Regions from separate parts of the Bradyrhizobium sp. ORS 278 genome, predicted to be linked through region 1. Evidence: predicted binding sites of a transcription regulator. Region 1 holds the regulator's gene; the other holds the start of a gene.
What was found. The regulator LexA, encoded in region 1, represses DNA repair genes until DNA is damaged. The targets are predictions, from matches to a motif close to TGTTCNNNNTGTGTTCNG.
Positions count from the first base shown of each region.

Region 2: the regulator LexA is predicted to act here: its motif matches at 6,483-6,500, upstream of BRADO_RS12410 (putative DNA modification/repair radical SAM protein).

Region 1 is NC_009445.1:4,301,431-4,316,581, reverse strand. It holds gene BRADO_RS19205 (ComEC/Rec2 family competence protein) at 91-2,382, shown strand; gene BRADO_RS19200 (hypothetical protein) at 2,554-2,994, opposite strand; gene lexA (transcriptional repressor LexA) at 3,295-3,993, opposite strand; gene glp (gephyrin-like molybdotransferase Glp) at 4,214-5,419, opposite strand; gene BRADO_RS19185 (alpha/beta fold hydrolase) at 5,548-6,360, opposite strand; partial or broken gene BRADO_RS19180 (TfoX/Sxy family protein) at 6,353-6,660, opposite strand; gene BRADO_RS19175 (hypothetical protein) at 6,824-7,492, opposite strand; gene BRADO_RS19165 (HAD family phosphatase) at 8,470-9,099, opposite strand; gene BRADO_RS19160 (alpha-hydroxy acid oxidase) at 9,145-10,281, opposite strand; gene BRADO_RS19155 (S41 family peptidase) at 10,683-12,017, shown strand; gene BRADO_RS19150 (EAL domain-containing protein) at 12,253-14,964, opposite strand; gene moaC (cyclic pyranopterin monophosphate synthase MoaC) at 15,115-15,151, opposite strand, start outside.
Region 2 is NC_009445.1:2,832,976-2,848,126, reverse strand. It holds gene BRADO_RS12430 (transposase) at 1-200, opposite strand, end outside; gene BRADO_RS12425 (error-prone DNA polymerase) at 356-3,868, opposite strand; gene BRADO_RS12420 (DNA polymerase Y family protein) at 4,119-5,711, opposite strand; gene BRADO_RS12415 (ImuA family protein) at 5,605-6,399, opposite strand; gene BRADO_RS12410 (putative DNA modification/repair radical SAM protein) at 6,584-7,822, shown strand; gene BRADO_RS12405 (UdgX family uracil-DNA binding protein) at 7,928-9,409, shown strand; gene BRADO_RS12400 (M20 aminoacylase family protein) at 9,516-10,685, opposite strand; gene BRADO_RS12395 (GMC family oxidoreductase) at 10,861-12,480, shown strand; gene BRADO_RS12390 (acyltransferase) at 12,931-14,103, opposite strand; gene BRADO_RS12385 (metallophosphoesterase) at 14,320-15,151, shown strand, end outside.

The sequences.
Region 1 (15,151 bases):
ATGCCAGGATTCGCGTTCCGTTCTGCTAGGCGGGCCCGCGCAGCCTCAGGTAGCCTCCACGGTCAGTGCGGATAGCGGGTGGTGTGGGCGATGGCGGGGCCGGAGCAGCCGCCGGGGTGGCGTCACGGGATCGCGGGCGTGATGGCCGAGGTCTGGCCGCCGCGCGGCGCGCTGGCCGGCGGCTGGCCCGCAATCGGCTCCGGCATCGGATCGTCCCTTGGTGTCAGGCTTAAGAGCTGGGCGCGCGACGAGGCCGGGGCAGGGCGGCTGCTGCCCTGGGTTCCCGTCGCGTTCGGCGCCGGCATCGCGCTGTATTTCTCTGCCGATCACGAGCCGTTGCTGTGGGTGAGCGTGGCCCTGGCGCTCGCGCTGGGCGCGGCCGCTGTGCTCATGCGCCGGCACCCGTTGTTTCCGGCGGCGGTGATGATCGCAGCCACGGCGTCCGGCTTTGCCGTCGCCACCGTGAAGACGGCACTGGTGGCGCATCCGCTGCTGGCGCGACCGCTGTATTCCGTCTCGCTCTCCGGCTTCGTCGAGGCGCGCGATATCCGCGAGCGCAGCGACCGCATCGTTTTGCGCGTGACGTCAATGGAGAGTCAGCGCAGCAGCGTGGCTCTTGCGCGCGTCCGGCTCGCGGTGCGCAAGGGCGCCGCGCCCGATGTCGGCAGCTTCGTGCAGCTGAAGGCACGCCTGTTGCCGCCGCTCGCGCCGGTGCGTCCCGGGTCCTACGACTTTGCCCGCGACATGTTCTTCCAGGGCATCGGCGCCTCCGGCTTCGTGATGGGCGCCATCACCGTCGTGACGCCGCCGCAGGCGGCCGGCGTCGGCCTGCGCTATGCGGCGGCGATGCAGGACCTGCGCGATGTGATCGACGCCCGCATCCGCGCGCGCCTTGCGGGCGACGAGCGCGCGATTGCGACTGCGCTTCTGACTGGCCGACGCGACGCCGTCACGCCCGACGTCAACGACGCGATGTTCATCTCCGGCCTCGGCCATGTGCTGTCGATCTCCGGTTATCACATGGCCGTCGTCGCCGGCGTCGTGTTCTTCGCCGTGCGCGCGCTGCTCGCGCTGATCCCGGGCCTGACCGTCAGCCATCCGATCAAGAAATGGGCGGCCGCCGCGGCTTTGGCGGCCGCCGCGTTCTATCTGTTGCTGTCGGGCGCCGAGGTCGCGACGCAGAGATCCTTCTTCATGACGGCGGTGGTGCTCATCGCCGTCATGGTCGACCGCCGCGCCGTCACCTTCCGCACGCTCGCTGTGGCCGCCATGATCGTGCTGATCGCCGCTCCGGAGGCGCTGGTGCATCCGAGCTTTCAGATGTCGTTCGCGGCCACCCTCGGCCTCGTCGCGCTGGTACAGTTCGGCCTGCCCAAACTGTTCGCGACGCCGGATTCCTCGACCGCGCAGCGCGTCGCGCTGTGGGGCGGCCGCGAGCTCTCGATGCTGCTCCTGGCCTCGCTGATCGCCGGCCTCGCCACCACGCCCTATGCCGCATTCCACTTTCATCGCATCACGCCCTACGGCCTGCTCGCCAACCTCGCGGCGATGCCGGTGGTCTCGGCGGTGGTGATGCCCGCCGGGCTGCTCGGCCTGCTGTTTGCGCCGTTCGGGCTCGATGGCTTGTGGTGGACCGTGATGGGCTGGGGCATCGACTGGATGATCGCCGTGACGCGCTGGGTCGCCGCGCTGCCGGGCGCGGTCGGGCGCATCACGGCCTTCGGCATCGGCCCGCTGATCGTGTCGAGTTTCGGCCTCGTCCTGATCGGCCTGCTCAGGACGCCGCTGCGCTGGTCCGGCGCGGCGGTGCTCGCCATCGCGGCCGCATGGGCCGCCGCGACGCCGCAGCCCGACATTCTCGTCTCCGGCGATGGCCGCGCGGTCGCGGTGCGCGGCCGCGACGGGCTTCTGCATGTGATGCGCAACGGCAAGGACGTGTTCGTCACCCGCGAGTGGCTCGCCGCCGATGCCGATGCGCGGCTGCCGGCCGATTCCTCGCTCGGCCATGGCGTGTCCTGCGACGATTCGGGCTGCGTCCTGGCGCTGGCCGATGGCCGCCTCGTTGCGCTCACCCTGCGCGCGGATGCGCTCGCCGATGATTGCGCCCGTGCGGCGCTGGTGGTGACGGCGCGCGCCGCGCCATCATCCTGCGCGGCCGCTGTCGTCGACCGCCCGCGCCTGCAGCAGCAGGGCGCGTTGATGCTGGTCGCGCGCGACAAGGGATTCGCCGTCGTGCCCGTGCGGGCCGACGGCACCGACCGCCCGTGGTGGCCGGCGCCCGCTGAGGCCGGGGAGTTCGAGACCACGTTGACTCCGCGCACGCCGGGACCGCGAGCGCAGGATGCGACACCGCCGGAGACGGAGCAGGGCGGAGACGACTAATTAGTCCGGACGAGCCGGTTCAGATCGGTCGCTTCAAGCCGATACGCATGGCATCCAACTGGCATCTGGAACAGCGGAGACGCTGCAATCCGCAGGCCGGCCTTGGCTGGTCCGGGATTGCAGCGCCTGGAGGCGATCCGATGCGAGGACGCGAGGGCTCGATCCGATGCGTCAGGTAATGCTGATGCGGCGGATCGGTGTCGGCTGTTGCGCCGGCGTCTCCGTTGCGATCTCGGGGCGGCGCTCGCCGGGCTGCTTGCTGACCGGCAGTTGCAGCACGGTAACCCGCTGGCCTTCGCAGAGCTGCGTCACCAGCACATGACGGCCGTCGGCGAACTCGATCGCGTCGTGATGACGATCAGGGATGTGCTTCTCGATGGTGTTGAACTTGGCGACGCGCTCCCGAATGGTCCGCGTCCACAGCCAGCGGCTGTCGTAGCGGACGTCCTCGGCGAAGGCGAGCTCGGTGCCAGGGAGCATGCACACCGCAACGGTCGGCTCGCTTTCGAGCGCGAAGCCGCGGGTCGCGGTGCCGCGGAACGTCGTCGAGATCAGCGTCTCGCCGACTTTGGCGGGACGGGAGGCAACGGCATGGAGGCTGTAGTCACACATCGGATCGCTCCTCGTTCAGAGATAGCCGACCCGCGCTCCCCCCGGACAGGCGCAGGCCTCTATCAGAGTGGACATCGGAGAGATGTTAGCGCGCGCTTCGCGGCATTTCTGCGCTGATCTTCGCCGCGTGCAGCCGCTGACGATCACAAGCGTTTGAGCGTGCCGCGCTGCACATCATGAGGTGCGCTCGCGCGTGACTTGTTTTTGAGCGGCGCACGCAGCGTGTCGTCGCGCCGCCGATCGATTGAGCAGCCCGTGCTGCGATCGCGATGCATCACCGCGACCGCGGAGCACGCGCAATCAGTACTTGCGATAGAGTCCGACCAGCTTGCCCTGGATCTTGACCCGGTTGGGCGGCAGGATGCGCACCTCATAGGCGGTGTTGGCCGGCTCCAGCGCGATCGAGGCGCCGCGGCGGCGGAAGCGCTTCAAGGTCGCCTCCTCGTCGTCGATCAGCGCCACGACGATGTCGCCGGTGTCCGCGGTCTCGTTGCGCTGGATCAGCGCCATGTCGCCATCGAGGATGCCGGCATCGACCATCGAATCGCCGCGCACCTCGAGCGCGTAGTGATCGCCATTGCCGAGCATGTCGGCCGGCACGCTGATGGTGTGGCTGCGGGTCTGCAGCGCCTCGATCGGCGTGCCCGCGGCAATTCGGCCCATCACCGGCACCGCTACCGGACGCTCGCCATCCTCCAGCGCCGGCGTCGAGGTGCGGACCTTGCCGAGATTGCCTTCGATCACCGACGGCGTGAAGCCGCGGCGATTGCCGGCCGCCTGAGACAGCTCAGGCAGCTTGATCACCTCGATGGCGCGGGCGCGGTTCGGCAGCCGGCGGATGAAGCCGCGCTCCTCCAGCGCCGTGATCAGACGATGGATGCCGGACTTCGAACGCAGGTCGAGCGCATCCTTCATCTCGTCGAAGGACGGCGGCACGCCGGCTTCCTTCAGCCGCTCGTTGATGAACCGCAGAAGTTCGTACTGTTTGCGCGTCAGCATCTCGACCTTGTCCCCGGTTTGATGTCGTTCGAGTCCCGCACGATGCTCCCAAGACCAGTGATGCTCCCAAGACCAGTGTCGAAGAGCGAACGGGACTCGGACGATCGCATTCGCCCGCAACATACTAAAAACAAATCATGAACGAACACTATATGTTCGATGTGTGTTCCGCAATCCTAAAAATAGGGTGAACAGACCGGGCTTTGCCGGGGAAATTGGCTCAAAGCGGCAGGCGGAGGATCTCGCAGGGGCTTCCGGCTGCAGCCTTCGGCGCGAACGCCGGACGGATGACCAGCGCCTGCGACAGCGCGAGATTCCCGAGCAGCGACGAGTCCTGCTGCGTCACCGGCGTCGCGACCAGCACGCCGTCCGCGCGGATGTCGAGCTGTGCGCGCAAATAATCCTCGCGCGAATCATTGGCCCCGAGCTCGCGGCCGAGCAGGGCGGTCTCGCGCGGCAGCTGCGCCTCGCGACCGAGCAGGCTGCGAATCAGTGGCACCAGAAACAGCACGGCGCAGACGTAGGATGACACCGGATTGCCCGGCAGGCCGATCACGCGCATGCCGCCGAGACGGCCATGCATCATCGGCTTGCCCGGCCGCATCGCGATCTTCCAGAACGCCATTTCGACGCCCTCGGCGTCGAGCGCCTGCTTGACCAGGTCGTGATCGCCGACCGAGGCGCCCCCGGTCGTCACCAGGATATCGGCCTCCGCATCGCGCGACCGGCGGATCCCGGCGACCGTGGCCTCCAGCGTATCTGCGGCGATGCCGAGGTCGATCGGCTGGGCGCCCTCGCTGCGCATCAGCGCGCGCAGGCCGTAGCCGTTCGAATAGACGATCTGGCCAGGGCCGGGCGTCGAGCCCGGCATCACCAGCTCGTCGCCGGTCGCGAGCAGAGCAACCTTGGGCCGGCGCCGTACCGGCAACGTCGGATAATTCATGCTGGCCGCGAGCGACAGGTCGCGGTCGCTGAGCCGGCGGCCGGCCTTCAGCAGCACCATGCCCTCATGGAAGTCGACGCCCGCGGGCCGGATGTGGCGGCCCTTGATCGCCGGCTCATTGATCACGACGTGGCTGCCGTCCGCCGTCGTGTCCTCCTGGATCACGACCGCGTCGGCGCCCTCGGGCACCACGCCGCCGGTGAAGATGCGCGCTGCCTCGCCGGGGCCGACGAGTCGATCGAACGGCCGCCCCGCCGCGACCTCGCCGATCACCTTCAGCCGCGCCTTGGCCGTGGCATCGGCTGCGCGCAGCGCGTAACCGTCCATGGCCGACATCGCCTCCGGAGGCTGCGTCCGCAGCGCCGCGAGATCCCGCGCCAGAACCCGGTGAAACGCGTCGTCCAGCGCCACAAATTCCTCGGCGAGCGGCTCGGCGCCGGCGAGCACCGCGGACAATGCATCGGAGACCGGCATCAGCGCCATGAGAGTTCCTTCGAACAGCAGGACGAAAACAGGAATCGCCTTCTAGCCGAACGCGCATGGCGTGGCCAAGGGCCCAGGCCGCCGCGCGCTTTTCGGCAGCGGCTGATCGTGCCCCGTGGTCCGCGAGCTCACAATCCAGCGAGAAACGCCGTTATACGGTCGGTGACCTCCGCAGGCCGCTCAAGGCTCGGCAGATGCGCGACGCCGCTCATCGCATGGCTCGATCCGTTCGGCAGAGTCGCCGCCAGCCACCGGCTCCGCTCCTGGATGTGCGGAAAGTCGAGATCGCCCCAGACGACCAGGGAAGGTGCCGATATCTCCGCGAGCCGCGGGAAGGCCGGTGTCGTATCGCGGCTTGCACCGAGAGGCGCGTTGCGCAACGCAGCTGCGTTCTTCTCCAAGAACATGCTCCGCAGCGCGCCCGAGATGCGTCCCTCCTGCTGCAGCGGACCATCGATCCACAGTCGCGCCTTGATGGCGCTCACGCGGTCCCAGTCCGCCGCGGCTTCGGCCGCTGCGAGCTCGTGCACCAGCTGGGCGATCTCCGACGGGAAGACCGGCTCCGGCGCACCGCTGATCGAGGGCGCTATCAAGATCAGCGCCCGGATCCGCAACGGATGCGACAGGGCGAAATCCAGCGCGATGCGGCCGCCTTGCGAGCAGGCGACGAGCGTCGCCGGCCGGCTTGGCGCGAGCGCATCGAGTACGGCGAGCAGGTCGGCGACCGGCGAATGCTCCTCCGGCTCGGCCACGGTCTCGCCGAAGCCGCGCCTGTCATAGGCGATCGCCATGTGCGTCGCCGCGACGCCATCGACCTGCGCGCGCCACATCGCGCGGTCGAACACCGCGGCATGCAGGAAGATCACGGGCTCGCCCCGGCCCTTTACCTCGGCCGCGAGGCGTGCGCGGCCTGAAATGATCTGATGCGTGGCCTCAGTCATGTTGCTTCCTTGATGGAGCCGTTCTGGGGATTTTGTTTCTCCTCGTTGCCACGCGCTGCGCTGCGGCCAGCGCCAGCCGAGCCCAGACGACGAAGTCTTCGGGATCGTCGAACAGGCGATCCGGCGCGCGCCAGAACGCCAGATCGATCGCGACGCCCTGTTTGACGTAGCTCAGCGGAGGATGGGACTGCGCTTCGGCGAACGCCGATCGATGTCGTCATCGACGCGGAAATAGAGCGTGTTGTCAGCCACCATGCCCAGCATTGCGCCGTCGATGAAGATCCCGGTCTTGCCGAACATCCGCCGCGTCTCGATCGGCCCGAGTGGCGCGAACTGCTCGCGCAGGAAATCGATGTAGTCCGGTGTTGCGACCATGGCGAGCGCCTGAGAGCGGAAGAGGCGCACCCTCACGGTCGCCGATCCAAGCCTAGTCCGATCGCGGCAACGCCGCCAACGCGATCTATCAGCGAGCTTCGACCGGGTGGCGAATCCACACGTTGGGCTCGACATACACCGCATGGTCGTTGTCGCGCGAGACGAGCACGGGCACCAGCGCGCCCGGAATCTCCACCTCGCCTGGATGATCGAACGGCAGGCTTGTCCATCGCGACCACTCCGCGAGCGTGCCGACAATGGTCATCGAGCACGGCGCAATCTTGACGATCTGCCCGCCGATTCCGAGATGAGTGCGCAGCCAGGAATCGGCGATCTGGCCGTCGGCGCGCCGCTGTTCAAAATAGGCGTGCATCGGCATCCGCGGCACCAGATGCTTCTGGTTCGGCCGCACCGGCGCGAACAACTCGGCAAAGCCCTTTGCGCGCGCGCAGCCCGTGAGCGCATTGAGCATCGCGCGCGAGGCGCCGGGCACGCGCGCCGTCGGCAGAAGCGCAATCTCCAGCGCGCTCATCGTCGTCGGCCGCCGCCCCAGCACACGGTCCTCGTGCCCCCAGCGGATCACCTCGTCCCAGCCGCCATCCGGCAGCTCCATGCGGCCATCGATGCCGAAGGCAAACGGAACGGCAAAGCCGCGCCCGACCACCTCTTCGCCGTCGAGCGCGGCAATGGCGTAGTCGGCATAGTGCTCGAAGGCAGCCTCGCCATAGTACAGCATCGCCGTGCGATCCTGCCGCATGAATTCCGGCCAGCAATCGTCAAGCTCGGGCGAGAAGACGCGTGGGACGAGATCGGGTCGGTCGCGGAGAGAGATGATCTCGAGGGCCATGCGACGTTTCGGGCGGCGGTGATGGGACAGGTTCGGTCAACCTTAGACGCTCGGAGCCTGTGCTGCCAGTCCGGCAGCGACCGCACCCCGGAGACAGGGAGAGATTTTCGGATACCGAAATTTATGTTCTTCTTTTCGGAATAATCTGCTATGTTGATGGGGTCCCGTGCTCGACAGGAGGGGCGCTTCGCGATCGTCACGGACCGTGGAGCGCGGGATGCGGTGGCCGCTTGCGTGTCGCAGCGTGTCTTTTGGCGCGCGGACGAACGGCAGCTTGCGGACGCGAAGTCGCGTGGTCCTGGCATCCCGAAGCCGATGCCAAGCCGGCGGGGCATGATGATCCCGAGGGCGACGGTGGCCAACAAGCCGGGCACCGGGGAGAGCGCGAAGTAAGCGTGAAGACCATCGCGCAGGGAATGCCGGATGTCGGCTGGACCTGTGGTGACTGCCGCCTGCTTTTTTGTTGCAGGCGGGCCATGGGATGCGGCCAGCAGCCCGGCATTCCCTGCGCCCTCCGTTCGGAGGAGGGTGACAACGAGATGCAAGCCTCGGGCGCGACAGGCCGCGAGAACCAGAGCGCATGCCGTCGGAGCTTTCGTAGCCCGGATGAGCGCAGCGATATCCGGGTTATCCAAGCCGGCGCGTGGGACTACGCGATGCAAGACCCCACACTTTGCCACCTCCGCGGTGTCGTCCCGGCGAACGCCGGGACCCATACCGCGAGATGTGAGTTGGCGAAAATTGCTCTGGATTATCGTCCTTCGTGCAACGGACGCCGGTGGTTATGGGCCCCGGCGTTCGCCGGGACGACGGCGGAGCTTTCGGCTCCGCCGGGGGCTGCTCGGCGATTTCGCCTGTCAGCGATGATCCGTCCAGGCCAGACGCGTTCAGATCCCCAGCGCAGCCATCGCCTCCGCGATATCGTCGGTCGAGCGCACCAGCACCGCCTTGAGCCCGCTGGCACGCGCGCCCTCGATGTTTTCCGCGAGATCATCGAAGAACACGATCCGCTCGGCTGGCACGCCGATCGCCTTCACGACGTGATCGTAGGCCTCGGCGTCAGGCTTGCGCAGGCCGATCGACGACGACAGGAAGATCTTGCTGAAGTGACCGAGCAGATCGGCGTAGAGTGGCGAGAAGTGATCAATGTGCGGCTGATTGGTGTTGGAGAAGGCGTACAGCGGCAGCATTTGTGCCGCACGCGCGAGCAGGGGAGCGATGCCGGGCATCGGACCCACGAAGATCGCGTTCCAGCCCTCCAGGAACTGCGCGTCGCTGATGTCGATGCCGAGCTGTCGGCGCAGATTGGCGAAGAAGGCGGCGTCGGAGACGGTGCCGCGCTCATGCCGGTGATAGATCTCGTCGCGCACGAAGCGCGGCGCGATGTCGTCCGGCGAGCAGCCGGCGTGAGCCGCCCAGCACGCCATGACCTGACCGAAATCGATGTCGATCACGACGCGGCCGAGATCGAACAGCAGCGCGTCGGCCACGCCGGGACGGAGATCGGAAAGGAGCATCGCGACGCGGGTCTTTGCCAGATGAGGAGCCGGTGGAGCGCTCCCTCAATAGCGGTACGGCTCGATGTCGGCCAGCGGAAACGCGCTGAACACACTGGGCATGTTGGTGGTGGTTGCGGCGTGCAGGTAGGACGCGTTCAGCTCGGCGAAGGAGGTGACGCCGAGCAGGCCTAGGGCGCGGATCACCTCGTCCTCGAGCAGCTCCAGCATGCGCAGGATGCCGTTCTCGCCGGCGGCCGCGAGCGCCCAGCATTGCAGCCGGCCGATGCCGACCATGTCGGCGCCGGAGGCGATCGCCTTGACGATGTCGGTGCCGCGGCAGAAGCCGCCATCGACGAGAATTTTTGCCCGGCCCTTCACCGCCGCGACGATCTCCGGCAGCACGTGCATCGCGCCGCGGCCATGGTCGAGCTGGCGGCCGCCATGGTTGGAGACATAGATCCAGTCGACGCCGTGATCGAGAGCGATCGCCGCATCCTCGGCGGTGGCGATGCCCTTGATGATCAGCGGCAGCCTGAACTTGTCCTTGATCAGTTTCACCGTGTGCCAGCTCAGCGCCTTCTGGTGGTCGCCACCGGTGGCGCGCAGCCGGCTCTCGCGCACATAGCGCTTGGCGATGTCGCGCTCGCGGCGGCTGTAATGGGCGGTGTCGACCGTCAGGCAGAATGCGGTGTAGTTGTTGGCGACGGCACGGCCGACATAGTCCTCCACGAAGGCATCGTCGCCGCGTACATAGAGCTGAAAGATGCGCAGCGCGTCGGGAGCGGCCTCGGCGGTTTTCTCCAAGCCGGGCTCGGAGACCGAGCTCAGCATGTGCGCCGCCCCGAAGCGGCCGGCGCCGCGCGCGACGCTGGCCGCGCCCGCGGGGTCGAAGATCTCGAGCGCGCCGACTGGCGCCATCACGACCGGGAGGCGCAGCCTGCGCCCGAACAGCTCGACCGAGGCATCGACGCGGGAGACGTCGCGCAGCACCCGCGGCCGGAACGCGATTTCGTCGAGCGCCATCCGGTTCCGGCGCAACGTGGTCTCGGTTTCAGTCCCGCCGATGATGTAGTCCCAGGCGTTCTGGTTGAGCTGCGCTCTCGCCTTGCGGATGAACTCGTGCAGGTTCTGGAACTTTTCGTCACTTGCGCCGAGCTCGACGTTGCGCCACCCGGCCTCGATCGGGGTCTGTTGATTCATTCCTGCCTCCCAGCGCATATTATCATTTGTTATCCAGCATCGCTCATCCCACCGGCGATGTGCAAGCCATTCCGACCTGCGTATCTGTCGACGTGGTGCCCGCCGATTCGCCGTGTCGCACACGGCTCTTTGAGTTGTGATCGTCCGGCGACCGTGAAACACCGGATGCGGGCACTCCGGTTCGCCCCTGGCGCGGCTCTGACCTTGTTTTCGGTCGGCGAACGTCCATTTCGGTCGAGTCCGCCGGAAGGGATGGCCGGTCCGCTGCTCCGGCAGGCCGGACGGCATATCGGCCTTGAAGAAACCGGAAATGTGGTGTGAGTTCGCAGAATAATCCGTCGGCATCGCATTCGGATCTTGCGAACAGCCGGCCACCCAACAAACGCTCGGGAAGCAAAGCAATGCGGAAAAACTGGCTGTTCTTGGCGGGCACGATGACCGGCGTCTGTCTGACCCTGATGGTGTCGGGACCCGAGGGGGCGCACCTGATCGCCCGGGCCAAGGCCGCAGCCGGAATGGGCGATACCTATTCGCAACTCAATTTGTTCGGCGCGGTATTCGAGCGTGTGCGCGCCGACTATGTCGAGAAGCCCAGCGATCCCGCGCTGATCGAAGGCGCCATCAACGGCATGGTGTCGTCGCTCGATCCGCATTCGCGCTACATGAACGACAAGTCCTGGCGTGACATGCAGGAGACGACGTCGGGCGAGTTTGGCGGTCTCGGCATCGAAGTCACGATGGAGGATGGGCTCGTCAAGGTTGTCGCGCCGATCGACGATACGCCGGCGTCGAAGGCCGGTATCCTCTCGGGCGACTTCATCGCCAAGATTGACGGCGACAGCGTGCAAGGGCTGACGCTCGAGCAGGCGGTCGCCAAGATGAAGGGCGGGGTCAACACCAAGACCAAGCTGACGATCATGCGCAAGGGTAAGGATGCCCCGATGGATATCACGCTGACGCGCGAGATCATCCGGGTGCGTCCGGTGCGCTATCACACCGAAGGCGGCGATATCGGCTATATCCGCATCACCTCGTTCAACGAGCAGACCACCGAGACGCTGCGCAAGGCGATTTCCAGCATCTCCCGGGACATCCCGCAGGAGAAGCTCGCGGGATATGTCATCGACCTGCGCAACAATCCGGGCGGACTGCTCGACCAGGCGGTCTCGGTGTCCAGCACGTTCCTGCCACGTGGCGAGGTGGTCTCGACCCGCGGCCGCAATCCCGAGGAGACGCAGCGCTTCACCGCGCGCGGCGGCGACCTCACCAAGGGCAAGCCGATCGTCGTGCTGATCAATGGCGGCTCGGCCTCGGCGTCGGAGATCGTGGCGGGCGCGCTGCATGATCACAAGCGGGCGACGCTGGTCGGCACGCGCTCGTTCGGCAAGGGCTCGGTGCAGACCATCATCCCGCTCGGCGCCGGCAACGGCGCGCTGGCGCTGACCACGGCGCGCTACTACACGCCGTCTGGCCGTTCAATCCAGGCCCAGGGCATCGCGCCGGATATCGAGGTCAAGCAGGACGTGCCGGACGATCTGAAGGATCGTACTGAGCTGAAGGGCGAGGCGGGGATGCGCGGCCATCTGTCGGCGGCCGACGGGACCGAGCAGACCGGCTCGCAGTCCTATGTTCCGCCGGACGAGAAGGACGACAAGGCGCTCCACGCGGCGTTCAACGTGCTGCGTGGCGTCACCGTGAACGCGGACGTTCGGGCCAAGGCGGCGGTTCCGAACTGAACGCCGGGGCGCAGCACCCGTGGTGATCACACCCGGCGGGGCGACCTTGCGGTCGTCACGCCGTGGTTTTCGACCAGCGTGTGCGGGCGGACATGGAGCGTGCCCGTCCGTGTCTGATAGCTCGGATGCTGGCGACGTTCGAGCGGCGTCGACAGCGTTTGGAGGACAAGGTTTGGGCCGCGTGACCGAGATTGGTCAAATTGCTGCCGTCCGACCCGTTCGATGATGCGCGACGTCAGGCGGCATCCGAGCGCGAACGGGGTTTGGACGACCCATTGGCGCTGTGCGCGGCAAACAGGCTGCGTACCTCGGCGGCAGGTTTCGGAGGGCTGAACAGATAGCCCTGCATCTCCGAGCAGCCGAGCCGCTGCAGCACCTGGCGTTGCGCCTCGGTCTCGACTCCTTCCGCTGTCGTCGACATCTTGCGGATCTCGGCGATGTTGACGACGGCCTGGACGATCGCGGCCGAGCCTTCGCTCTCGGTGATGTCCTTGACGAAGCAGCGGTCGATCTTGATCTTGTCGAAGGGAATCCGCTGCAAGTAACTGAGGCTGGAATAGCCGGTGCCGAAATCGTCGAGCGCGATGCGCACGCCGAGCGCGCGCAACTCGTACAGCGTGTCGAGCGCGTCGTCGTCGCGGATCAGCACCGCTTCGGTGATCTCGAGCTCGAGCCGGCGCGGCGACAGGCCGGAGGCCGCGAGCGCTTTGGCCACCTTGAGCGCGAGTGTGCCGCTCTTGAACTGCACCGGCGAGACGTTCACCGCCAAGCGGATGTCCTCCGGCCAGGTCGCAGCCTCGGCGCAGGCGACGTTGAGGACACGCTCACCGAGCTGGTTGATGAGGCCGGTGTCCTCGGCGATCGGAATGAACTCGGCCGGGGAAACGTTGCCGCGGGTCGGATGCCGCCAGCGTACGAGCGCCTCGCAGCCGACGATGCGGTCGTCCTGCAGGCTGACGCAAGGCTGGTAATAGACCTCGAGCTGGTCGTCGACCATGGCCTGACGCAGATCGACCTCGAGCTGATGACGGGCCTTGACCTGGGCGTCCATCTCCGGCTCGAAGAAGCGCCAGGTCCGTCGTCCCGCCGCCTTGGCGGCGTACATCGCCAGATCGGCATTCTTCATGATCTGGTCGAGATCGGTGCCGTGCTGCGGAATCAGCGCCACGCCGATCGAGGCGTCCGCCGTCAATTGATGGCCGAGGCAGTCGCGCGGGGCGCGAATGGCGGCGAGCATGTCGTCGATCAGGCAGCTGACGTCCTCGCGGCTCTTGATCGTGGTCTGCACCACCGCGAACTCGTCACCGCCGAGCCGGGCGACGAAGCCGGCGGTGCCGACACAGGCTTGCAGGCTGCGCCCGACGGATTTGAGCAACTCGTCGCCGATCAGATGACCGAGCGTGTCGTTCACGCCCTTGAACTCGTCGATGTCGATGTAGTGCAGTGCGAGCTGCCGTCCCTGCGCCACACCCAGCATCTCCTGCTTCAGGCGCTCGTGGAACAGGGTACGGTTCGGCAGTTCGGTCAGCGCGTCATAATGCGCCAGATGGGTGATCTGTTGCTCCGCGCGCCGGCGCTCGGTGATATCCTCATGGGTAGCAAGCCAGCCGCCGCCAGCGATGGGCTCGTTGACGATCTGAATCCAGCGGCCGTCCGGCGTCTCGATGATCTGAGACGTCTTGCGGCTGACCTCACGCAACACGGCATTCGCGTAGTCGCTGTCGTTGCCGGCGAGCGAGCCACGCGCTTTGCGATGAGCGATCAGCTCGCGGAAGGTGCAGCCGGGCTTCACGACCTCGGCGGACAGGCCGTACATGTCGATATAGCGCTGGTTGCTGATGACGAGGCGCTCCGATGCGTCGAACAGCAGCAGGCCCTGGGTCATGTTGTTGACGGCCTTGTCGAGACGTTCCTTCTCGAGCGTCAGGCGCCGGTTCGACGCCTCATGGTCGCTCAGCAGCCGCCGCACGACGACCGTCAGCATGCCGGCAATCAGCAGCACCGACGTCACCCCGACGCCGATCAGAAAGCGCATCTGCTCGTGCCAATCGGCAAGCGCGGCCGACACCGTCGTGGTGGCTGTCACGATCAAGGGATAGCTCGTCAGCCGGTGCGATGCGCCGAGGCGGTGCACGCCATCGACCGGGCTGGTGAAGATGCCTGTCGTGTTGCCGTCGCCAGCGAGGATCTGGCGGAAGATCGGCGCGTCCTTGTAGTTCTGGCCGACCATCCCGTCATGGCGCGGATAGCGGGCGAGAAGGGTACCGTTGAAGTGCATCATCGAGATCGCCGCCTCGGGGCCGAGGGCGACGGAGGCGAAGAACCGTTCGACGTTGACCGGTTCGAGGCTGCGGCTGATTACGCCGAGGAACTCGCCTTTGGGGCTGGTCAGTTTCAGCGCGATGACCGCGACATAGCTGCCGGTGATCCGGCCCATGATGGGCTCGATCAGCAATTGCGGGGCGGTGGGATCGAACTTCAAGCGCTGGAAGAACGAGCGGTCGGCGATGTTGACGGTCGGCAGCGGCCAGGAGGCTGCGGAATTGATCAGATTCCCATCAGAGTCGAAGATGCTGAGGCCGCCGACATAGGACATCGCGCTCAATTTGCCCTTCAGCATGGCATTGACGGCGGCGCTTCCCATCTCCTCGCGGAACCGCGCGCTCGTATCGATGCGATTCTGGCGAACATAGCTGGCGAGATCGCGCTGGATCGCGCCCAAATCCTCCATCTGCTGGTCGAAATGGCGCGACAGCAGCAGCACGGTGTTTTCCAATTCGCGTGTCGCGCTGTCCAACGCGCGCTGTCGGAAGCTGTCGGCCATGATGGTCGCGCCGATCGCGATCGCCGCGATCAGCACGAGGCCTGCCCCGACCAGCCAGCGGATCGGTCCGCTGCTGTCGGCCGAAGCTTTGAGAGAACTTCCTGGACTGCTGTTCGTCGTCATCGGTCCCGAATACGCGTGCGAGGGCGTTTGAGGATGGACCGCTACAACGTCCCTCCCATGGGCCATAGCTACAGGCCTGCAATGGAAGTGAGGTTAGCAAGATCAGTTAGCGAACACTTAATTCAAGGTTGTGGTGGGCTCAAGATACCATCAAACGCGATAGTGTCCGGATTTGCCGCCGATTTTC
Region 2 (15,151 bases), 1.5 Mb from region 1:
GGCAACGCCCAGATGACGTGGAGGTGATCCGGCAAGATGCAGATCGCGATCGTTTCGAACGGGTGGCGCTCGCGCGTATCGCGATAGCAGGAGCGGAAACGGTCGATCTGATCGACGAGCAGACGGCTCGAACGGTTTTCGAGGACGACCGTAAAGAAGAACAAGCCGCCTTTGATGGATGCTCGGCGATAGTTCGGCATGATCAACTCCATCGCGCGCGCGGCCGGTGGGCACGTCACGGCGCTTGGCGCGCCGTGCCTTTGCCCACCCTACGCTGCTCATGATGAGCCGTAGGGTGTGGATGCGCAGCATCGTCCGAAGTGCCGTGACCACCGTTTCACCACAAGAACAGACCTCAATGAAAATCCCGCGATCGCGGCAGGATGCGAACGTTGCGGGGGTGGCTGACGCGCTGGGAGGGGTTGTCGGTGTGGTCTCTTCGATCGTCGTTGAGCGGCTCCGCGGGTGTGGCGCCATGCGGGATGGCGTCGAGGCGGTCGTCTGAGAGCAGAGTGAGATCGGCGGTGCGGTCGACCAGGCGCTCGGCGACGAGATGCACGACCTTCTCCGGGCTGCTCTGGATGCGGCCTTCGACCAGCACGAGACGCGCGCCCATCACCTCCTTGCGGAAGGTCTCCATCACCTTCGGCCACACCACGATGTTGGCAATGCCGGTCTCGTCCTCCAGGGTCATGAACACGACGCCCTTGGCGCTGCCGGGACGCTGCCGTACCAGCACGACGCCGGCGCAGCGAATGCGGCGGCGGTCATTGGTGTCGTTGACGTCGCGGCAGGCCAGCACGCCCTCGGCGGCGAAGCGCCGGCGCAGGAACTCCATGGGATGGCCCTTCAGCGACAAACGGATGGTCTGATAGTCCGCGACGACGTGCTCCGGCAGCGGCATCTCCGGCAGCGGCTGCGCGCCCTCGTCCGGCTGCTCGCGGGCGATCGCGGCCTCGAACAGCGGCAGCGGCACGTCGTCGGGCAGCCGTCGCACGGCCCAGAGTGCCGCGCGACGGTCGAGCCCGAGCGAGCGGAACGCATCGGCATCGGCCAGCAGCAGCAGCGCGCGCTTCGGGAGAGCAGTGTCGCGTGCGAAGTCTTCCAGCGAGGTGAACGGACGGCGTTGGCGGGCTCGGATAATGCGGTCGGCCCAGTCGTCCTCGCGGTCGTCGTTGTGGAGTGGAATTTGTCTGTCGTTGTCATTCCGGGGCGCCCGAAGGGCGAACCCGGAATCTCGAGATTCCGGGTTCGCGCTGCGCGCGCCCCGGAATGACACCGGGGAGATGGCTGGCAAGGAACGTGTCGAAACAGACAATGCTTCTTTGCGCACCGCCTCCGACAATTTCCTGATCCGCTCCTCGTCGCGGTCGATCCAGCGGAAGCCGTCGATCTGGCGGAAGCCGAGGCGGACGGCGCAATATTCGCCATCCGTTTTCTCCAGCGTGTTGTCGGCGAAACTGTGGGAGACATCGATGTCGCGGATCTCGACGCCGTTCTTGCGGGCGTCGCCGACGATCTGCGCCGGCGCGTAGAAGCCCATCGGCTGCGAGTTCAACAGCGCGCAACAGAACGCATCGGGATGAAAGTATTTCAGCCAGGACGAGACGTAGACCAGTTGCGCGAAGCTCGCCGCGTGGCTCTCCGGGAAGCCGTAGGAGCCAAAACCCTTGATCTGGTCGAAGCAGCTCTTGGCGAAGGCCGGATCGTAGCCGCGCGCGATCATGTTCGAGACCATCTTCTCCTCATAGGAGCCGATGGTGCCGACATTGCGGAACGTCGCCATCGCACGTCGCAGGCCGTTGGCCTCCTCGGGCGAGAATTTTGCGGCCTCGATCGCGATCCGCATTGCCTGCTCCTGGAACAGCGGCACGCCGAGCGTCTTGTGCAGCACCTTGTAGAGCTCGTCGGACGGGCCGTGATCCGGCGACGGTGAGGGATAGGTCACCTTCTCCAGCTTGTTGCGACGGCGCAAGTAGGGATGCACCATGTCGCCCTGGATCGGCCCGGGCCGGACGATCGCGACCTCGATGACGAGATCGTAGAAGGTGCGCGGCTTGAGCCGCGGCAGCATGTTCATCTGCGCGCGACTCTCGACCTGGAACACGCCGAGCGACTCGCCCCTCTGCAGCATCTGGTAGACTTCGTTGTCGTCCTCCGACTTGATGTCGGAGAGCACATAGCGCCGGCCCTTGTGATCGGCGATCAGGTCGAAACTCTTGCGGATGCAGGTCAGCATGCCCAGCGCGAGCACGTCGACCTTCATCATGCTGAGCGCATCGACATCGTCCTTGTCCCATTCGATGAAGGTGCGGTCGTCCATCGCGGCATTGCCGATCGGCACGTAGCTGTCGAGCCGGTCCTGCGTCAGCACGTAGCCGCCGACATGCTGCGACAGGTGGCGCGGAAAGGTGATCAGCTCCGAGGCGAGTTCGACGGCGCGGCGGATCATCGGATTATGGGGATCGAGCCCGGCTTGGCGCACCTGCATGTCGGAGAGGCCGTCGCCCCAGCTGCCCCACACGGTATCGGCCAGCACGGACGTGACGTCCTCGGTCAGACCGAGCGCCTTGCCGACGTCGCGAATGGCGCTGCGCGGGCGATAATGAATGACGGTGGCGATGATGGCGGCGCGGTGGCGGCCGTAGCGGTGGTAGACATATTGCATCACCTCCTCGCGCCGCGAATGCTCGAAATCGACGTCGATATCCGGCGGCTCCAGCCGCTCCTTGGAAATGAAGCGCTCGAACAGCAGGTCGATCTTGGTCGGATCGACCGAGGTGATGCCGAGCACGTAGCACACGGCCGAATTCGCCGCGGAGCCGCGGCCCTGGCACAGGATGCCCTCACTGCGCGCGTAACGCACGATGTCGTGGACGGTGAGGAAGTAATGCGCGTAGTTGAGCTCGGCGATCAGCGCCAGCTCCTTGTTGAGGACCGCGCGCAGCCTGTCATCGAGCTTGTCGCCGAAATAGGTTTTCGCGCCGGCCCAGGTCAGGTCCTCCAGATGGCCCTGCGCGGTCTTGCCAGGAGGCACCGGCTCGTCCGGATATTGGTATTTGAGCTGGTCGAGCGAGAACACGATGCGGTCGGTGAAGCGCAGGGTTTCGGCGATCGCCTCGGGATGATCGCGGAACAGCCGCGCCATCTCGTGTCCCGGCTTGAGATGGCGCTCGGCATTGGCCTGGAGACGGCGGCCGATGCTCTCGATCGAGGCCTTCTCGCGGATGCAGGTCAGCACGTCCTGCAGCATGCGCTGCTGCGGATGGTGATACAGCACGTCGTTGGTGGCGATCAGCGGCACCTTGGCTGACGCCGCAAGACGCGCCAGCCGGGCCAGACGGCGGCGGTCGTCGCCGCGGTACAGCAGGCTGCCGGCGAGCCACACGCCTTCGGCCGGGCTGTCCTTCAGCCGCGCCAGGATGGCGCCGAGCGCGTCCTCGTCGAAGCGATGCGGCGGCATCAGGACCAGGAGCTGGCCTGCGATGAAGTCGAACAGGTCCTCGAATGCCAGGCGACAGTCGCCCTTCGCGACCTTGTCGAGATCGCTGCCGCGCTTGCCGCGGGTGAGCAGCTGGCACAGCCGGCCATAGGCCGCACGGTCGCGCGGATAGACCAGGATGTCCGGCGTGCCGCAGGTGAACACCAGCCGCGCGCCGTAGAGCAGCTTCGGTCTGTAGCCCAACTGGTCGTTACTCAGCTCGCTATAGGCGCGCACGATGCCGGCCAGCGTGTTGTGGTCGGCGATGCCGATGGCGGTGAGGCCATATTCGGCGGCCTGATGCACATAAGCTTGCGGATGCGAGCCTCCGTGCAGGAAGGAGAAATTGGTGGTGACGCCGATCTCGGCATAGGGGATGGGAGTCATGGCGGGGCTGCGGAGATTGGGGCGGCGCGATACCTACTCCAATTGTGAGCACATCTCTCGCGGCTGGCGCCGCTCTTACCTCGCCCCGCTTGCGGGGAGAGGTCGGATTGCATCGAAAGATGCAATCCGGGTGAGGGGGGCTCTCCGCACGGTCGGTGCCTGTGGCTGCCCCTCACCCCAGCCCTCTCCCCGTGAAGAACGGGGAGAGGGAGCGCACCGTCGGCGCTGCATGTATCTCGGTCCCCTGCCCTCATGCGAATAGTCCATGCATGTACCAGGCGGGCTGCACCGGCGGGCCGTTCTCCGGCTGCTCGAACTCACGGTCATACAAACCGTCGCGGTAGAGCCAGAAGCGGAGGCCGTGCTCGTCCTCGACACGGAAATAGTCGCGGGTGAGGCCCTGCCCGTCCGGCCGCCACCATTCCATCGCGATGCGCTCCGGGCCTTCGGCGCGCACGACAGCATGGGCGGCGCGGCGCCAGACGAAGCGCGCGGGCGGGCCGTCGGGGACGCCGGCGATGACCTGGATGGCCTCGGGGCGCGCGAACAGCCGCAACGGGCGCAACGGCGGCTCGCCGTCGATGCGCTCGGGCCAGGCGGCGGTGCTGGTGGCTGCGAGATTGTGCTGGGCGGGCAGCGGCAGTGCCGCGCGTTCGGGGACGTGCGTGTCGACCGGCAGATGCACGAGGACGCGCTTGCCGCCGATGCGCGCGGCGATGCGGTCGATCAGGGCCGACAGTTCGTCATTGTCGTGGACGTGGGCGTCGAGATCGCGCTGCTGCTGCACCACGATCTCGCTGCGACCGGCGGCGAGCCGGATCATGTCGAAGCCGAAGCCGGGATCGAGCGGATCGCTCAAGGCGTCCAGCCGCTCGCGGAACAGCCGGTCGATCATTGCGGCGTCCGTCACCGGCTGGCCGGTGTCGACGGCGATGATGCGCACCAGTCCGTCGGTGCGGAAGAAGCAGGCCTCCAGCCGCCGCGCGCCCTTGCCCTGCTGCGCCATCGCCGCCACCAGCATCGCCGCAAGGCTCGACAGGCTCGCCGCGATCACGGTGTCGGTCGCGACCGGCTCGGCAAAACGCTTCTCGACGATGTAGTCCGGCGGAGTTTTTCGCGGGCTGATCGGCGCGTCCGCCTCGCCCAGCGCCTGCGCCAGCACGCGGGTGAAGGCGGCCCCGAACCGCGCGGTGATCTCGTTGCGACCGCGCGAGGCGACGTCGCCGATGGTCTTGAGGCCGGCGCGGCGCAGGCCGAGCGTGATCGCCTCGTTGCCGCCGAGCGCGGCCACCGGCAGCGGCGCAACAGCGGCTGCCTCCTCGCCATCCGACACGATGCGGCCATGCACCTGCCGGTTCAAGGTGCGCGCGCAGACCGCGTTGGAGGCGATCGCCGCCGACACGGTGAGGCCATGCGCAGTCAGCGCATCGCAGACCGACTGCATCAGCTTCGCTTCGCCGCCGAACAGATGCACGCAGCCGGCGATGTCGAGCGACAGGCCATGCGGCGGATCGAGCGCCACCAAGGGCGTGAAGCGGTCGCACCAGTCGGCGATGCTCTCCAGCATGTGAGCGTCGGCGGCCAGATCGGCCTCGTGCGCGACGAGGTCGGGACAGACCGCGCGGGCATTTGCCAGGGGCTGGCCGAGCGACACGCCATGACGTGCCGCGGCCTCGTCGAGCGAATGGATCAAGAGCGCATTGGCGTCCTTGATGACGACGACCTGCGGCTTCGTCTCAGGCGGAGCGCCGGTCAAAGCCTGCTGTCTTTTGATGCGCTCGATGGACAGGCGCGGCAGCCACAGGCTGAGGATCCGCCGCCGGTTCGCTGAAACGGCACGCATCGGGACTCCACTCCATGATCCATCGTCCGGTCTGGCCGTGACGGTTGCGAATGAGTTCGGCATCGAGGCGCGGCGCCCCCCACGCCATCCATGGCGCAGCGGGCGGCGACGGCGCGGTCCGCACCATCCAGCGCGTCTCCGCGGTCGACGGCTCTGGATCGGCGGCGACGCGCAACAGCAGCGCGGTCACGCCGGAGTCTTGCGCCGCCAAGGTCAGCTTGCGGCTGGCGACGAGATCGAGCTTTTGCGTCTCGCCCCACACCTCCAGCATTACGCCGCCCAGCGCATCGCAGGCGAGGGCGTCGGCGGTGGTGCGCAGGGCATGATCGAGATCGGGCGCGCGGACGACCACGAGACGGCGCGGATCGAGGCCGAGTTCGGCGAGCCCGCTCATCGACAGCGCGCCGGCCTCGCGCTCGGCAAAGTCCTGCCGGATCCAGATCAGCGGCTTCCGCGCGGCGACACGCGCGGCGAGCCCGCACACGAAGCCAGTCGCGGCCGCCGCCTGGCGGCCGGCCTCGGCGAACACCTCGTGCAGCGCGCCGGTGGCGAGCCCGCCCTGCAGCACCGCGTCAGCCTCGTCATGGCCGAGCGAGACCCGGCGCAGATCATGCGCGCCCTCGGCCGCCTCGAGGCGGTGAATGCTGCCGCGCAGACGCGCGAGCGTATCCATGCGTGCGCCGGTCATCCGTCGCCGCTCCTTTCAATCCATCGTCCGGGTGCTGCCGTTCTCTTTGTGAACGCAGGCAATGAACCCGCGACGATCTCCTTTGTTCATGATACGTTCTAATATAAAGCTAACGCGTCCGAGAGAGTCAATCGGGATTGACCCGGTGCGGATTCAACGAGTGGAATCAAAGGGATTCAAAAGCATGGAGCTGCTGCGCAAACTGGAGATCCTGGCCGATGCCGCCAAGTACGACGCGTCCTGCGCCTCCAGCGGTACGGAGATGCGGGATTCCCGTGACGGCAAGGGGCTCGGCTCGACGGCGCCCGGCATGGGCATCTGCCATTCCTATGCGCCGGACGGACGCTGCATCTCGCTGCTCAAGATTTTGCTGACCAACGCCTGCAACTTCGACTGCCTGTATTGCGTCAACCGCGCCTCCTCCAACGTGCCGCGCGCGCGCTTCACGGTCGACGAAGTGGTGCAGCTGACGATCGACTTCTATCGCCGCAACTACATCGAGGGGCTGTTCCTGTCGTCGGGCATCATCCGCAGCCCGGACTACACGATGGAGCAGGTCGTCTCCGTCGCACGCAAGCTGCGCGAGGAGCATCGCTTCCGCGGCTACATTCATCTGAAGACAATTCCGGAGGCCGACGAGGCGCTGATCGCGGAGGCCGGCAAATATGCCGACCGGCTCAGCATCAATATCGAAACGCCGCTGGAGGACAGCCTCACAAAGCTCGCGCCGGAAAAGGACCAGCGCGCGATCCGCCGCACCATGGGCCGCCTCCGGCTCAAGCTCGACGAGACGGCGGAGGCGAAGAAGACGGTGCGCCGCGCCCGGCCGCCGCGCTTCGCGCCGGCCGGCCAGAGCACGCAGATGATCGTCGGTGCCGACACGGCGAACGACCGCACCATCCTGTCGACCTCGGCCAATCTCTACGGCGCCTACAAGCTCAAGCGCGTCTATTACTCGGCCTTCAGCCCGATCCCCGACGCGAGCCGCGCGCTGCCGCTGCAGGCCCCGCCGCTTGTGCGCGAGCACCGGCTGTACCAGGCCGACTGGCTGATGCGGTTCTACGGCTTCGATGCCGAGGAGATCGTCGAGGAGAACGAAGGCATGTTGCCGCTCGACATTGATCCCAAGCTCGCCTGGGCGCTGCGCCACCGCGACCGCTTCCCGCTCGACATCAACAAAGCCAGCCGCGAGGAGCTGCTGCGCGTGCCCGGCTTCGGCACCCGCACCGTGCAGCGCATCCTGGCCACGCGCCGCACCACGACGATCCGCTTTGCGGATCTGGCCCAGCTCAACGTGATCCGGAACAAGGCGCTGCCGTTCATCGTTTTGTCAGATCACCGGCCGTCGCCGTCTTTGCTGGACGGCGCCAGCCTCAGGGCCCGGCTGCAGCCCAAGCCGCAGCAGCTGGGGTTTGGATTCTAGCCAAGTCGTCATTGCGAGGGGCGAAGCCCCGAAGCAATCCAGGGGCGACACGACGACTCTGGATTGCTTCGTCGCTGCGCTCCTCGCAATGACGTGAGGAGACAAATGCACGTCGTAACCCTCGATAGCGACACCGATTTCGACGGCTGGCGCAAGGCGGCGCGGGCGCTGGCGATGAACGACGTCAGGGCCGCTGATGTGTCCTGGCGCGTGAAGGGCGCGGCGGCCGACCTGTTCGACGATCAGTCGGAGATACGGCTGCCCGAGGTCCCCAGGGGCGCGTTCTCCGTGCCCGCGAGCTTCATGGAACTGGCCGAGAGCGCGATCCTGCACAGCGATCCCAACCGCTTCGCCCTGCTCTACCGGCTGCTGTGGCGCCTGCGCACCAACCACGACCTCATGGACATCGCGACCGATCCCGATGTCGCCCAGGCCAACGCGCTCGCCCGCGCCGTGCGCCGCGACGTCCACAAGATGCACGCCTTCGTCCGCTTCCGCGAGGTCGGCCGCGAGCGCGAGGCGCGCTACGTCGCCTGGTTCGAGCCCGAGCATCACATCGTCGAACGCGCCGCGCCGTTCTTCGCCCGCCGCTTCGCCGACATGCCCTGGTCGATCCTGACGCCGGAGATCTGCGCCCATTGGGACGGCAGCCGGGTCTCCTTCACCTCCGGTGTGAGCAAGGCTGAAGCGCCGACAGAAGACCGGCTCGAAGAGGTGTGGCTTCGCTATTACGCCAGCATTTTCAATCCGGCACGGCTGAAAGTGAAGGCGATGGAAAAGGAGATGCCGAAGAAATATTGGCAGAACCTCCCCGAGGCCAGGCTGATCCGGCCGCTGATCGCGGAAGCCAGCCGGCGCACATCGGTGATGATCGCCGATGAAGGCACCGAGCCGCACAAGCCGCAGAAACGCGTCGAGGAGACCGCGATGACCCGCAAGCCGAAAGCGCACGCGCCTGCTGCTGAGACCTCACGTGATGTCGAGGCTGTCGATCTTCAGACCTTGCGTGAAGAGGCTGCGGCCTGCCGCGCCTGCCCGCTGTGGAAGGACGCGACCCAGACCGTGTTCGGCGAGGGCCCTGAACATGCGCCCTTGATGCTGGTCGGCGAGCAGCCCGGCGACAAGGAGGACCTTGCCGGCCATCCCTTCGTCGGCCCGGCCGGCCAGATGCTCGACCGCGCGCTGGCAGAGGCCGGCATAGACCGCTCCAAGGTCTACGTCACCAATGCGGTGAAGCACTTCAAGTTCGTGCCGCGCGGCAAGATCCGGCTGCACCAGAAGCCGGCGACCCCGGAGATCAAGGCCTGCCGTCCCTGGTACGAGCGCGAGCTCGCCGCAGTCCAGCCGGCTCTGGTCGTGGCAATGGGCGCGAGCGCAGCCCAGGCGGTGTTCGGCAAGATCACCCAGGTCACCAAGAACCGCGGCCACATCGTCGACCTGCCCGAAGGGGCCCAGGCAATGATCACGGTGCATCCGTCCTATCTGCTGCGGCTGCCCGATGCGGAGGCCAAGGCGCGGGAGTACGAGCTCTTCGTCAAGGACCTGAAGATCGCCGCGGCCGCCCTCAAGCGCGCCCAGGCGGCCTGACGCTGCCCGAACCGCAAATGGCCGGGCCTTCGCCGCCCGAAAGGGCTTCGGCCCCGCAGGCGGGACAGAGCCCGGCCATCGCTTGAAGACAGCGGAGCGATCGACCTCACGCCGCCAGCGTGTTCTCCACCACCTTGATGAAGAACGAGGTGCCGTAGACGATCGCCTCGTCGTTGAAATTGTACGCGGGGTGATGCAGGCCGGCCGAGTCGCCATTGCCGACGAAGATGAAGGCGCCGGGGCGGGCCTCGAGCATGTAGGCGAAGTCCTCGCCGCCCATCATCGGCGGCATCTCATGGACGTTGGCGTCGCCCGCGACCTCCTTGGCGGCGCGGATGGCGATCTCGGTCTGCTCGGCGTGATTGACCACCACGGGATAACCGCGGGTGTAGGCCAGGTCGATCTTGGCGCCGGTCATCTGCGCCACGCCGGTCACGACCTCACGCACCCGCTTCTCCATCAGCTCGCGCACCTTCGGCGTCAAGGTGCGGACGGTTCCGCGCAGCACCGCGCTCTGCGGAATCACATTACGGGCATTGCCGGCGTGGAACTCGCAGATCGACAACACCGCCGCCTCCAGCGGATCGACATTACGGGCCACGACCTGCTGCAGCGCGGTCACCAGCTGGGCGCCAACCATCAGCGAGTCGATGCAATTGTGCGGCTTGGCGGCATGGCCGCCATGGCCCTCGATCGTGATGTCGACCGAATCGGTCGAGGCCATCAGCGGCCCCTGGCGGATCGCGAAGGCGCCGACCGGCAGGCCCGGTCCGTTGTGCATGCCGTAGACCTGGTCGATCTTGAAGCGGTCGATCAGACCGTCCTTGATCATCGCGTCGGCGCCGCCACCGCCTTCTTCGGCCGGCTGAAAGATCACGGCGACTTCGCCGGCGAAGTTGCGGGTCTCGGCGAGATAGCGGGCAGCGCCCAGCAGCATCGCGGTGTGGCCGTCATGGCCGCAGGCATGCATGATGCCCGGAGTCTTGGAGGCATAAGGCAGCCCGGTGATCTCCTCGATCGGCAGCGCGTCCATGTCGGCCCGCAGGCCGAGCACCTTGACGTCGCCCTGGCCGGGCTTACGCCCCTTGATCACGCCGACTACGCCGGTCTTGCCGAGGCCGGTCACCACCTCGTCGCAGCCGAACTCGCGCAGGCGATCGGCAACGAAGGCCGCGGTCCGATGCACCTCGTAGAGCAGCTCCGGATGCGAATGGATGTCCCGGCGCCAGGCCTGGATGTCGGGCTGCAGATCGGCGACGCGGTTGACGATGGGCATGGGGAATCTCGTAACTCCAGAAGGGATTTGCGCCGTTTTAGCATGCAAAAGTCGCACCGCCCAAGATGAGGGCTGCGCCTGTTTCATGGCTCGGTCAACCAGCCATGAACGAGGCGCTTGTCCGGCCCCGCTCCGCCTGACTAAAAGCCTCGCAACGATTGGGAAGGGAATGCCGATGCCGCGTCAGCTCGAGGGAGAATACGACTACATCGTGGTGGGCGCCGGCACTGCCGGCTGCATCCTGGCGAACCGGCTGTCGGCCGATCCGAAGACCCGGGTGCTGATCCTCGAGGCCGGCGGCTACGACAATTGGATCTGGTTCCATATTCCGGTCGGCTACCTCTTCGCGATCGGCAATCCGCGCTCCGACTGGATGTTTCGCACCGAATCCGAGCCCGGCCTCAACGGCCGCTCCCTGGCCTATCCGCGCGGCAAGGTGATCGGCGGCTGCTCGGCGATCAATGCGATGATCTCGATGCGCGGCCAGGCCGCCGACTACGACCATTGGCGCCAGCTGGGCCTGCCCGGCTGGTCCTACTCTGACGTGCTGGCGGTGTTCCGGCGGCTGGAGGACCACTTTCTGGGCGAGAGCGAGCACCACGGCGTGGGCGGCGGCTGGCGGATCGAGGCGCCGCGGTTGTCCTGGGCGGTGCTGGATGCCGTCGGCGATGCCGCCGAACAGATGGGCATCCGCCGCATCCCGGATTTCAATACCGGCGACAATGAAGGCATCAGCTATTTCCACGTCAACCAGCGGCGCGGCCGGCGCTGGTCCTCGGCACGGGGTTTTCTCAAGCCGGCACTGAAGCGGCAGAACCTACGCCTCGAAACCAACGTCCTGGTCGATCGCCTGATCGTCGAGAACGGCCGCGTGACCGGCGTCCGCTTCCAGCAGGACGGGCAGGCCATCGAGGCGCGAGCCAAGGGCGAGGTGATCCTGAGCGCCGGCTCGATCGGCTCGGTTCAGGTGCTGCAGCGCTCGGGTATCGGGCCGGCCGAGTGGCTCGGCGAGCTCGGCATCGATGTCGTATTGGACAAGCCCGGCGTCGGGCGCAATCTGCAGGACCATCTGCAGCAGCGCGCGATCTACAAGGTTTCAGGCGTGAAGACGCTGAATGAGACCTACTACTCGCTGGTCAAGCGCGGCCTGATGGGGCTCGACTACGCCTTCCGCCGCCGCGGGCCGCTGACCATGGCGCCATCCCAGCTCGGCATCTTCACGCGCTCCGATCCCCGGCGTGACCGCGCCAACATCCAGTTCCACGTGCAGCCGCTGTCGCTCGACAAGTTCGGCGATCCGCTGCACCGTTTCCCGGCAATCACGGTGAGCGCCTGCAACCTGCGCCCGACCTCGCGCGGCACGGTGCGCATCCGCTCCGCAAAGATCGATGAGGCGCCGTCGATCGCGCCGAACTATCTCGCGACCGAGGACGACCGCGAGGTCGCCGCCGACGCCATCCGCATCACCCGGCGGCTGATGAAGCAGAGCGCGCTGGCGGCCTACCGGCCGGAAGAATATTTGCCGGGCCCGTCCGTCGGCGATGACGATGCGGCGCTGGCGAAGGCCGCCGGCGACATCGGCACCACGATCTTCCATCCCGTCGGCACGGCGAAGATGGGCACTGCTGACGATCCGATGGCGGTGGTCGACGAACGGCTGCGCTTCCGCGGCCTTGACGGCCTGCGCATCGCCGACGCCTCGATCATGCCGACGATCACGTCGGGAAATACCAACACGCCGACGGCGATGATCGCGGAGAAGGCGGCGGGGATGATCCTGGAGGACGGACGCTGACGACCTCTATGCCGCTCGCCTGTAGCGAGCGGCATGACGCGAGATCGCACTCCTGACGCTGCACGCTATGGGCTGTACGCTTGACGCCGCGCGAACGGGCAGAGGTTTACCGCCTCAAGCTGACACTTCTCTGACAGCGCGCGACCATCGGACGCGATGCGGGACAGCGGGAATAACCCTCAGCCTGTCATTCACCTGTCGTGACTCTGTGCAGCGCAACCGCAGGGTGGACAAAGCGAAACCGAAAGGCGGCGCGCGCCTACCGTCGTGCGGGCAGGCATGATGGCCTCGGCGGCGAGACGCCGGACGCATTCAAGAGTCTCGCCCGTGGCCCCTGGATCGCGTCGCTACGCTCGCGATGACGGAGTTCGTGGCGCCGCTCGGTGTCCCCACCATCGTCATTGCGAGCGAAGCGACGCAATCCAGGGGCTCCGACCCAGCTCTGTGCTTTCAGATGATCCGCTTAACCAGCGGCACGCGTCGCAACAGCGCGGCCGCCCCCCAGCTCACCGCAAGCGTCCCTACCAGCACGATGGCGAATTTCACCGGGGCCGGCCACGCCGGATCGAACACCAGATATTGCAGCCACAGCAGCGGCAGGAAGTGCAGCAAATAGATTCCGTAGGCGGACGGCTGCATGCGGTCCATCAGCGCCAGCGGCGCCCTGGCCCAGCGCAGGAAGAACGTCGGCACGCCGAACGCCATCGACGCGCAGAAGCTGGCCACGGCGCTGCCGTAGGCCGCGCGCCACCACAGTGGCGGCGAATCGAAATCGGCGATCCAGTTGTGGTGGGCGTAGGCGAGAAACAGGATCATGGCATAGCAGCCATAGGAGAGCGCGAACCAGATCGACCAGCGCTGCACCAACGGGCCATCGGCCGCGAACGGTCCGGTGCGCAAGTTCGCCGCGCCGATCGCCACGCCGGCGACGAAGAACGTCGGATAGAGCAGCGCGCGGCTCGCCTGCAGCGGCAGCGGAAAATGTCCGGGCATGAACCACAGCCCGTCGCCGAAGCCGAGATGCGGCGGCAGATAGGCGGCGTTGGCAATCGCGAGGAAGGTCAAGAAGCCGGCCATCGGTGCTCGCTGTAGAATGCCGGCGAGGCGTCCGAGCACGCCGATCGCCTGTGGCAAGGCTGCCCAGGCGAGCGCGGTCAGGAGATCGAAGATCAGCAGCACGCCGAGAAACCACGCCGAGCCCGATGGCCACGGCCCTGCGCTGATCATCCGCCACCACACCGTGGTGAAGTGATCCTCCGCGACGTAGTAGCGGTAATAGGCGATCGGCATGATCACGAAGATCGACACGATGTAGGGCACGCCGAGCCGCAGCGCACGGCGGACGAGGTAGTCGGACGATCCCCGCCTCCCCAGGCTCGCCGGAACGAAAAGCCCGGAGATGAAGAACATGCAGGACATGAAGTAGCTGTCGTTGAACAGCGCCACCAGATCGAAGCCGAGCCAGTGCATGCGGTCGCCGCCCTGGCCGAAATAGGTGTAGTTGATCGCGGCGTGATAGAGCACGACCGAGAGTGTGATGAAGGTCCTGGCGCGGTCGAGCGCGACGATGCGGCCGCCGGCCGCCTCGGTCCGCGACAGGGTCGGAGTCACGCGCTCATTCATCGAGGTCGGGTCCGGTGGCCAGCTGTGCGAACTACCTTCTTATACCTCGCAAGGCCGCGCGATGAATGACATCCTGCTTGAACAATCCCGTCAGCCCCCCTTCCCGTGCGATCACGAAAGCGTCAACGCCGGTCGGGACGCGCAAGGCCGGGAATAAAACGGCCCCGCCGCCGCTCTCCTCCCTGCAAGCCGTTTGGCGAGACAAGGGAGATGACGATGAGCATTGATGATCATGACGACAGTGGCCTGAGCCGCCGCAAGGTCCTGGAATGCATGACATGGGCCGGCACCGGCGTGCTCTGGACCTTGTCGGGCGGCGTGCCGCGCTCGCTCGGCCTGGTCGACGCCGCGCGCGCGGCCGAGCAGCAGGCCACCGGCCTCACCTTCCTGCAGATCAGCGACAGCCATGTCGGCTTCGACAAGCCGGCCAATCCCAATGCGATCGGCACGCTGGAGGAAGCCGTCAACCGGATCAAGGCGATGCCGAAGAAGCCCGCCTTCATGATCCACACCGGCGACATCTCGCATCTGTCGAAGGCGGCGGAGTTCGATGATGCCGACCGCATCATTTCGCAGACCCGGCTCGACGTGCACTACGTGCCGGGCGAGCACGATTTCCTCGACGAGGACGTCAAGCTCTACAAGGAGCGCTACGGCAAGGGCACGCGCGGCGCCGGCTGGTACTCGTTCGACGCAGGCGGTGTGCATTTCATCGGGCTGGTCAACGTCGTCGATCTCAAGGCCGGCGGTCTCGGCAATCTCGGCGCCGAGCAGCTCGCCTGGCTGGAGCAGGATCTCAAGGGCCGCTCGACATCACAGCCGGTCGTCGTGTTCGCGCACATCCCGTTGTGGACGGTCTATCCGCAATGGGGCTGGGGCACCGAGGATGGCGGCCGCGCGCTGGACTTCCTGAAGGGTTTTGGCTCGGTGACGGTGCTGAACGGCCACATCCACCAGGTGATGCAGAAGGTCGAGGGCAACGTCACCTTCCACACCGCGCGCTCGACCGCCTTCCCGCAGCCCGCGCCGGGCACGGCGCCCTCGCCCG